3 regions of the Streptosporangium sp. G11 genome follow, and region 3 is predicted to be linked to each of the others. Evidence: riboswitches for the same ligand, from Rfam matches in the RefSeq annotation. Region 3 holds a riboswitch; each other region holds the start of a gene.
What was found. A riboswitch is a leader RNA that binds a small molecule or an ion and turns the genes downstream of it on or off. The one in region 3 is predicted to bind cobalamin.
Positions count from the first base shown of each region.

Region 1: linked by a shared signal. The riboswitch ahead of ACSDR0_RS07700 (CbtB domain-containing protein) and the one ahead of ACSDR0_RS09280 (ribonucleoside-diphosphate reductase subunit alpha) in region 3 are both predicted to bind cobalamin.
Region 2: linked by a shared signal. The riboswitch ahead of cobN (cobaltochelatase subunit CobN) and the one ahead of ACSDR0_RS09280 (ribonucleoside-diphosphate reductase subunit alpha) in region 3 are both predicted to bind cobalamin.

Region 1 is NZ_JBPJUQ010000005.1:181,644-184,909, reverse strand. Features, by position in the region: gene ACSDR0_RS07710 (acyltransferase family protein) at 1-151, shown strand, start outside; gene dop (depupylase/deamidase Dop) at 239-1,756, shown strand; adenosylcobalamin (AdoCbl) riboswitch at 1,894-2,027, shown strand; gene ACSDR0_RS07700 (CbtB domain-containing protein) at 2,045-2,239, shown strand; gene ACSDR0_RS07695 (CbtA family protein) at 2,247-2,990, shown strand; gene ACSDR0_RS07690 (histidine phosphatase family protein) at 2,987-3,266, shown strand, end outside.
Region 2 is NZ_JBPJUQ010000045.1:20,328-23,593, reverse strand. Features, by position in the region: gene ACSDR0_RS32285 (precorrin-3B synthase) at 1-1,604, opposite strand, end outside; gene ACSDR0_RS32290 (precorrin-8X methylmutase) at 1-3, opposite strand, end outside; cobalamin riboswitch at 1,651-1,823, shown strand; gene cobN (cobaltochelatase subunit CobN) at 1,987-3,266, shown strand, end outside.
Region 3 is NZ_JBPJUQ010000006.1:246,255-249,520, forward strand. Features, by position in the region: gene ACSDR0_RS09280 (ribonucleoside-diphosphate reductase subunit alpha) at 1-2,143, opposite strand, end outside; cobalamin riboswitch at 2,260-2,460, opposite strand; gene ACSDR0_RS09285 (tripartite tricarboxylate transporter substrate-binding protein) at 2,465-3,266, opposite strand, start outside.

The sequences.
Region 1 (3,266 bases), on a different contig from region 3:
CTCCTACCTGGTGTACCGGGTGGCCGAGCGCCCGCTTCAGGAGTTCGTCAAATCCAGGCGGCGGAGGAGGGCCGCATCGCCGTCCACGTCACAGCTCCCCGCGCTCTCCTCGATTCCCCTCGCAACGGGCGAAAAGGCTTCGGTGCCATAACTGTCCGACCACCGGGCATAGTGAAGGGTCTAGGGTCGGGAATAGATACCACGGAGAGAAACAGTCCCTGACGAACAGAGGGTGCGCATGACGGTACGGCGGGTGATGGGCATCGAGACCGAATACGGCATCTCCGTGCCCGGACAGCCGGGGGCCAACGCGATGGTGACCTCCTCTCAGGTCGTGAACGCCTATCTGGCGGCCTCGGCCGCCAGGGCCCGGCGCGCGCGATGGGACTTCGAGGAGGAGAACCCGCTGCGGGACGCCCGGGGGTTCGACCTCGCGCGGGAGGTGGCCGACCAGAGCCAGCTGACCGACGAGGACCTCGGCCTGGCGAACGTGATCCTCACCAACGGGGCCCGGCTGTACGTGGACCACGCCCATCCCGAATACTCCACGCCCGAGTGCACCAATCCTCGGGCGGCGGTGATCTGGGACAAGGCGGGCGAGCGGGTGATGCACGACGCGGCGGTCCGCGCCTCGGCGATGCCGGCCAACGCCCCGATCCAGCTCTACAAGAACAACACCGACAACAAGGGCGCCTCCTACGGCTGCCACGAGAACTACCTCATGCGCCGGGCCACCTCGTTCGCCGACATCGTCAGGCACCTGACGCCGTTCTTCGTCTCCCGGCAGGTCGTCACCGGGGCGGGCAAGGTCGGCATCGGCCAGGACTCCCGGGGCGAGGGCTTCCAGATCAGCCAGCGGGCCGACTTCTTCGAGGTCGAGGTGGGCCTGGAGACGACGCTCAAGCGGCCGATCATCAACACCCGGGACGAGCCCCACGCCGACCCGGAGAAATACCGCCGGCTGCACGTCATCATCGGCGACGCCAACATGTCGGAGATCTCGACCTACCTGAAGCTGGGATCGACCGCGCTGGTCCTGGCCATGATCGAGGACAACTACTTCACCCGCGACCTGGCCGTGGACAACCCCGTCCAGGCCCTGCGCGCGGTCTCGCACGACCCCACGCTCAAGTACGAGATCGCCATGCGCGACGGCCGCAGGCTGACGGCCGTGCAGCTCCAGATGGAATACCTGGAGCTCGCGCGCAAGTACGCCGAGGAGCGCAGCGCCAACGGCCTGGACGAGCCCACCAAGGACATCCTGGAGCGCTGGGAGTCGGTCCTCACCCGCCTGGCGGAAGACCCGATGCAGCTGTCCGGGGAGCTCGACTGGGTGGCCAAGCTGGAGCTCCTGGAGGGCTACCGCACCCGTGACGGCCTTTCCTGGTCGCACCCGCGCCTGCAGCTCGTCGATCTCCAGTACTCCGACATCCGTCCCGACCGGGGGCTCTACAACCGGCTGGTCGCCCGGGGCCGCATGCAGCGCCTGGTCACCGAGGAAGAGGTCCAGAGGGCCATCGAGGTGCCGCCCAACGACACCCGGGCCTACTTCCGCGGCCGATGCCTGAGCCAGTACAGCGAGTCGGTGGCCGCGGCCTCCTGGGACTCGGTCATCTTCGACATCCCCGGCCGCGAGTCGTTGCAGCGCGTCCCCACCCTTGAGCCGCTGCGCGGCACCAAGGCCCATGTGGGCGAGCTGTTCGACCGCTGCCGTACCGCCGCGGAGCTGGTGACGGCGCTGACCGGCGAGCAGTGACTCTCGCGAGGGGGGAGGCGGCCCGGCCGGGCCGCCTCCCCCCTCGGCGTACCCGAGGGCCCATCAGGGGGCTTCGTTACATCAGATCCCGTCAAAGCGGACATCCGGATTGACGGGGGACGGAGAACCGGGATACGTTCCGGGTGTTTTGTGGCGGTGCGAGGGAAATCCGGTGAGATTCCGGTGCGGTCGCGCCACTGTGACCGGCTCCCCGGAGCCGGAAGTCAGGTCAGACTCGGCCGCCACCGACCTACGAAAAGGGACGCGTCAATCCCGGAGGAGGTGGCCGTGAGCCAGATCTCGGCACCGCACACCCAGCCCATCCCATGGCCCTCGCTCACCCGCTGGCTGCTCGCCGTACCGGTGCTGCTGCTCCTCGCCTACCTGGTCACCTTCGACCAGGGCGCGATCTCACAGGCGGGAAACTACCTGCACGAACTCATGCACGACGGGCGTCACCTGCTCGGCGTGCCGTGCCACTGAGCCACAGGTGATCACCAAACTCATCGTCCGGGGCCTCGTCGTCGGACTGCTCGCAGGGCTGCTCGCGGCAGTCTTCGCCTACACCGTCGGCGAACCGCGCATCGACCAGGCCATCGCGCTGGAGGAGGCGGCCGCCGCGGCCGCCGCCCCGGCCGAATCGCACGACGACACCGAGGCCGCGGCCCACTCCCACGACGGGGAGGAGGCCCTGGTCAGCAGGGACGGGCAGCGCTTCGGGCTCTTCCTCGCCCTCGGCCTGTACGGCCTCGCGGTCGGGGGCCTGTTCTCCCTCGTCTACGCGGCCGTACGCGGCCGGGCGGGACCCCGCTCGGAACCGGTGCTCGCGGTGAGCCTCGCCGCCGCCGCGTTCACCTCCGTCGTCCTCATCCCCTTCGTGAAATATCCCGCCAATCCACCGGCCGTCGGTGACCCGGAGACCATCAACCAGCGCACCGTGCTCTACCTGGTCGCCGTGGTCATCGGAATCCTCGCCGTCGCCGCGGGCATCGCCGCCTACCGCTACGCCTCGCGGAGCGAACCGTGGGTGCGCTGGCTGTCGGCGGGCGCCGCGGTGCTGATCCCCGTCGTCGCGGCCTGGATCCTCCTGCCGGAGATCTCGGAGGTGCCCCAGGGCTTCCCCGCCGACCTCCTGTGGGACTTCCGGGTCGCCTCCATAGGAACCCAGGTGGTCTTCTGGGCCGGCGTCGGCGCGCTGTTCGCCTTCGCCGCTCGCAGGCGCGGCCCGGTGTGACGACCCCCTCGGGGGTCACCCGCCTGCTCCTGGTCTGCCACGCCTCCACCTCGGCGACGGTACGGGCCGCGTTCCCGGGCGACGAGTCGCTCGACGAACGCGGCCTGCGCCGGGCCGAGAAGATGGCAGGGGACTTCGGCGCCGGTCCCGCGGCCTGCCCCGCCGAGCTGCGCTGCGTCCAGACGGCGGCGGCGCTCGGTCTGCGGGCCGAGCACGACCCGTTGCTGGCCGACTGTGATTACGGCCGCTGGAGCGGCATGACGCTCGGCGAGGTCG
Region 2 (3,266 bases), on a different contig from region 3:
CACAGTTCCCCTCTGGCGGCCGCCACCGCGGCCGCGGTCTCCTCGATGCCGGAGCAGGTCAGGCCGGTGCCGTCCAGTTCCAGGCGGTAGCCGTCGCCGGTGGCGACCACGTCCGCGACCCGGCCTCTCGGGCGACCGCAGCGCCTGGCGCAGCCCGCCCAGTGCACGGGGAGCGTATCGGTGCCCGGCCCGATCGCGGACGGCGGGGCCACAGGCGGTCCCCCCTCGGACGGCTCGCTCCTGAACGACCTGTCCTTGGACGGCTCACCCCTGGACGACCTGACCTCGGGCGGCTCACCTTTGGACGGCTCGCTCTTGGACGACCTGTCCTCGGGCGGCTCGCCCCTGGGCGGTCTGCCACCGGACGGCGGGGCGGCGGACGGCTGGGCCATGCCGATGGCGGTGGCCGCGTCGGCCTGGACGTCGGCCAGGGACTTGGCGCAGCCTGGGCGGCCGGTGCAGGCCGTCACGCCGATCCACGGGGAGCCGGGGTCGACGATCAGCCCGGCGGCCTCCAGCCGGGCGGCGGTGCCCGCGACCTCGGCGCCGTCCAGGCCGGGCAGGACCACGCCCCGCCACGGCGTGAGCCGGATCTCCCCGCCCGAGGCGGCGTCCGCGAGCAGTCGTGCCGACGCGGAGGTCAGCCGCCCCAGCGGGACCGCCACCCCGAGCGCGACCCGCGCGTCTCCGCCCCCGGTGCCACCCCTGCCGCCGCCTCCGGGGTTTCCCTCGATCCCGGCTCCGACTCCGGTCACGTCCGCGCTCCCGACGACCCCGACCGGCCCGAGGGTCGCCGCTCGCGGTCTCACCGGTTCGAAGGGCGCCGTACCGGAGATCCCCAGGGCGGTTCGCACGCGGACGGCGATCAGGGAGGGGCCGTCGGGAAGTTCGGAGATCCGCCACGCGGTGACGTCCCGGGTGGACAGCTCGTCGAGGAACGCCTCGGCGGCGGCGAGCAGGGCGGTCACGGCTCCGCCCAGTGGGACGCGCAGCCCGCTGTCGGTCCCGGCGAGGATCAGCGCGGCCTCGTCCGGTCCCGTCGGCAGGATCCCGGCGTCCGCCCCCAGACCGGCCACGTCCCCCCGGCCGTCGTCGAGGGCGAACATGAACCGTCCGGGCAGGGCGGCGAGGGCGGGCCGGGCGCACAGCCGCCGGTCCAGCTCGCCGATCAGCGGGGTGACGTCGGCGATCCCGCCGCCCGCGTGGTTCGTACGGCCCGTGCCGCCCGTGCCGCCCGCGACGTCCAGCCCGGTCAGCCCGTCCAGCCCGGTCAGCGGGGAGGCGAGGATGTTGCGTACCCGCTCGTGCGTCGCCGAGGGCAGCAGGCCCGCCTCCGCCATCCGCGCGGCGAATCCGCTCCCCGTACCGCTGTCAGGACTCTCCGGGCCGAGGCCGCGTACCTGGACGTTCGCGCGGGAGGTCAGCTCGATGACGCCGCCGCCGTACGCGGAGGCGGCGTCGGCGAGCTCGCGCAGCTGGAAGGGGGTCAGACGGCCTCCGGGCACGCGGACGCGGGCCAGGCCGCCGTCCGCGGCGGCATGGACCTGAAGCGCCCCGGGGCACGCGTCGAGTCGCGATCGTCCGGAAAAGTCGGCAATGAACACTCAGAGGATGTTAACGCCAGTTTCTTGCAACGAACCGGACTGCCGTAGTGTCATCGGTGGCGACGGCAAAGGGAGGAAGCCGGTGTGATTCCGGCGCGGTCCCGCCACTGTAACCGGGGAGCGAACCCCACCCGGGCCACTGTCCGACGACGGACGGGAAGGCCGGGGTGAGCACCGATCCGGGAGCCAGGAGACTCCAGCCGTCGCGGCCGACGACGACCCGGGGCGAGGACCCCGAGGGAGGAAGCTCCGTGCGCTTTTCGCCGTTCCCCCGCCATGCCGTGGCATCGCCGTTTTCCCGCTACGCCGTGGCATCGCCGTTCCCCCGCCACGCCGTGGCACCCCTGGGCCGTACCGCCCTGCCTCTCCTGGAGTGTGGCGTGTGATCCTCCTGCTCTCGACCTCCGACACCGACCTGCTGAGCGCTCGCGCGAGCGGCGCCGACTACCGGCTCGGCAACCCCGCCAGGCTCGCCGCCGCCGACCTCCCGCCACTGCTGGAGGGCGCCGACCTGGTCGTGGTCCGCCTGCTCGGCGGGCGCCGCGCCTGGGAGGAGGGCCTGGACGCCCTGCTCGCCGGGCCCAGGCCCGTCGTCGTCCTCGGCGGCGAGCAGGCGCCGGACGCCGAGCTGATGGAGCTGTCCACCGTGCCGGGCGGGGTCTGCGCCGAGGCGCACGCCTACCTCGCCCACGGCGGCCCGGCCAACCTGACCGAGCTGCACCACTTCCTGTCCGACACGCTGCTGCTCACCGGCCACGGGTTCGCCGCGCCCGAGCCCACCCCCACGTGGGGGACGCTGGAGCGCGAGGCGCGCGACCAGGACGGGCCCGTCGTCGGGGTGCTCTACTACCGGGCCCACCACGTGGCGGGGAACACCGCCTTCGTCGAGGCGCTCTGCTCGGCGATCGAGGACGCGGGCGCGCGGGCACTGCCGGTGTACTGCGCCTCCCTGCGCACCGCCGAGCCCGGCCTGGTGGAGGTCCTGCGCACGGTGGACGCCCTGGTGGTGACCGTACTCGCCGCGGGAGGCACCCGCCCGGCGACCGCGTCGGCGGGCGGGGACGACGAGGCCTGGGACGTCGGCGCGCTCGCCGAGCTGGACGTGCCGATCCTGCAGGGCCTGTGCCTGACGAGCAGCCGGGCCTCCTGGGAGGACAACGACGACGGCCTGTCCCCGCTGGACGCCGCCACCCAGGTCGCGATCCCCGAGTTCGACGGGCGGATCATCACGGTGCCGTTCTCCTTCAAGGAGATCGACGAGGACGGGCTGACCGTCTACGTGGCCGACCCCGAGCGGGCCTCGCGCGTGGCGGGCATCGCCGTGCGCCACGCCGCGCTGCGGCACATCCCGCCCGCCGAGCGGCGGCTGGTGCTGATGCTGTCGGCCTACCCCACCAAGCACGCCCGCATCGGCAACGCCGTCGGCCTGGACACCCCGGCCAGCCTGGTGCGGCTGCTGGCCGCGCTCCGCGAGCGCGGCTACGACATCGGCGCCGAGGGCGAGCTGCCCGGGGTGACCGGGCAGGACGGCGACGCGCTCATCCACGCGCTGATCGCCGCGGGCGGGCAGGACCAGGACTGGCTCACCGAGGAGCAGCTCGCCGGAAACCCGGTGCGCATCGCGGCGGGCCGGTACGCCGAGTGGTACGCCACCCTCCCGGC
Region 3 (3,266 bases):
ACTGCGACTGGTCGATGTACGGGGTGCGAGCGGCGGCCAGGTCGATCAGCGCCTTCTGCGGCAGCTCCCAGGCGGTCCGATAGAGCGCCTTCAGGTCGGCGGGGATCTCCGGGATGTCCTGGACGGAGCCGTCGGCGCGCTTGATGGCGTCGCGGATCAGCGGGGTCCACAGGCCGCGGGCCTGGAGGTCGCGGACGAGATAGCGGTTGACCTGGAGAAACTCCCCCGAGAGGGTCTCACGCTTGAAGACGTTGGAGACCTGCGGCTCGATGCACTCGTAGCAGCCCGCGATGGAGGCGATCGTGGCCGTCGGCGCGATCGCGATCATCAGCGAGTTGCGCAGGCCGGTCCCGGCGACCCGCTCCCTGACCTCCGCCCACTCCTTCGACCTCGCCGCCCCGTAGTGGTCGGGGTGGAGCACCCCGGCGGCGGCCCTGGTCTCCTCGTACGAGGGATGGCGGCCCCGCTCGACGGCCAGGTCGGAGGAGGTCCGGTAGGCGGCGAGCGCGATCTCCTCGGAGATCCGGGTGGACAGCTCCAGGGCGCGCGGCGAGTCGAACGGCAGCCGCAGCGTGAACAGCACGTCGGCCAGGCCCATCACGCCGAGCCCGATCGGGCGCCATCTCTGGTTGGCGGCCCTCGCCTCGGGGGTCGGGTAGAAACCCAGGTCGATGGTGCGGTCGAGGAACCGCACGGCGGTACGGACGGTCGCGCGCAGCCTGACCCAGTCGACGGCGCTCCCGGCGTCCCCGGCGCTCCCGGCGTCCCCGATGCTCCCGGCGTCCGCGGACAGGTGGGCGGCGAGGTTGATCGAGCCGAGGTTGCAGACGGCGGTCTCGCCGTCGCCGGTGACCTCCAGGATCTCGGTGCAGAGGTTCGACAGGTGGATGACGTTCTCCGGCCTGGCCGTCTGGTTGGAGGTCCGGTTGGCCGCGTCCTTGAAGGTCATCCAGCCGTTGCCGGTCTGGGCGAGCGTCCGCATCATCCGCCCGTACAGGGCGCGGGCGGGGATCTGCCGGGTGAACCTGCCCTCGGCCTCGGCGGCCCGGTAGGCGTCGTCGAACGCGGTGCCGTACAGGTCGGTGAGGTGCGGCACCTCCTTGGGGTCGAACAGCGACCAGACGCCGTCGGCCTCGACCCGGCGCATGAACTCGTCGGGGATCCAGTTGGCCAGGTTCAAGTTGTGCGTGCGGCGGGCCTCCTCGCCGGTGTTGTCGCGCAGCTCCAGGAACTCCTCGACGTCGGCGTGCCAGGGCTCCAGGTAGACGCAGGCCGCGCCCTTGCGGCGGCCTCCCTGGTTGACCGCGGCGACGCTGGAGTCGAGCGTGCGCAGCCAGGGCACGATGCCGTTGGAGTGGCCGTTGGTGCCCCGGATCAGCGAGCCCCGCGAGCGGACCCTGGTCCAGGCGATCCCGATGCCCCCCGCGTACTTCGACAGCCGCGCGACCTGACCGTAGCGCTCGTAGATGGACTCCAGCTCGTCGCGGGGCGAGTCGAGCAGGAAGCACGAGGAGAGCTGGGGCCTGCGGGAGCCGGAGTTGAACAGCGTGGGCGAGCTGGGCAGGTAGGACAGGGTGGCCATGAGCGCGTACAGCTCGGCGGCCTCCTCGACGGTCTCGGACAGGCCGCAGGCCACCCGGAGGAAGAAGTGCTGCGGGCGCTCCAGGACCTTGCGGGTCCGCGGGTGGCGCAGCAGGTAGCGGTCGTAGACGGTGCGCAGCCCGAAGTACTCGAACCTGGCGTCGGCCTCCGGATCGACCATCGCGTCCAGGACTCCGGCGTGGGCGGCCACGAACTCAGCGAGACCGTCCTGGATCAATCCCGCCTCGTGGGTCGCGGCGATGGACTCGGAGAAACGGCGGACGCCGTGCTCGGCGGCCTCGTCGGCGATCAGCTCGGCCAGCATCGCGGCGGCGACCCGGGAGTTGCCGGGATCGGTGATCACCCGGGCGGCCGCCTCGTCGATGGCCAGCCTGCGGTCGTCCGCCGCGCTCACCGCGCTCGCGACACCGCCGGTGTCGCCGCCGTCGTTCGCGGTCGCCGCCGTGCTCCCCGCCGCGCTTCCCGTCGCGGTCGCCACGGTGCTCTCCGCCGCGGTCTCCGCCGCGCTCCCCGCCGCGGTCTCCGCCAATGCCTGTGTCACGTGGTGCCCCTCGCTCGCTCGAACTTCCCCGTACGGCTTCGCCGGATGGGCACGCGTCCGCGAGCGATCCCGGGCACGCCGGATCGCCTCGTTCCGCGGACCCTCCCACGAGGCCCTGGACAATCACGTCACCGGCAGGTCTTCGGACTCACGGGCGCACTGCGCATGCCTACCGGCCGTCGCTTCCCAGGCATGGTTCGCCCAGTGCTCAATGACGGCTTTCGTTCCCGTTCACCGCTGCGGGGCAGTCCCGGAATCTCACCGGGTTCCCTCTTGCCTCGCCCCCCGCGGGGCGAACCAGCAACGAGCAGGATCCTACATCTAGGGGCGCCTGACGCAACTACCCCAACAGGTTGTGTCGGAGGACTTCAACAACCCGAGCTCGTGAAGCACACCGCGGGTGCGGGCCGTCTCGGTGGAGAGCCACTTGCGGAACTCGTCGCCGCTGAGATAGACCCGGCTCCAGCCGTGGGCCGCGCACAGGGCACGCCAGCGTGGCGCGGCGTCGATCCTGTCACACAGGGCGATCGCGGCGTCCCGGTCCCCCGGGCTCATGCCCTTGGGGCCCAGCAGGCCGCACCAGTCGCTGTACTCCAGCCGGACGTCGACCTCCATGAGCGTCGGCGCGTCGATCCCGTCGATCCGGCCGCCGGAGGAGACCACCAGGGGGCGCAGACGGCCCGCCGCGATCTCGGGCCGCAGGGCGCGCGCCGACCCCAGCAGGGCTGCCACCCGGCCGACCTGGAGCGCCTCGGCGGCGTCCTCGGGGGCGAGGTATCCGGCGTACTCGAGCAGCCGGGTGTCCACCCCCAGGCACTTGCCGATCATGCCGTAGAGCACGTGGTCGGAACCGCCCTCCGACCGGCCGCCGACCGCCAGCCCCGCCGGGTTCCGGCGCAGCCGCGCGGCGAAGTCCTCGAAGGTCCGCAGGTTGGAGCCGGAGGGGACGACCAGGACCGCCCAGTCGCCGACCAGGCGGGCGAGGGGGGTGGCGGCGTTCACCACGGCGGCGGTGTTGGCGATCTCCGCGGCGGCCACCATCGGCATCGCGGTGACGAGCAGCCTGCCCTCGCGCGCGAAGGGGCCCCGGAAGACGCCGAACGCGTCGCGCGGGGCCGAGCCC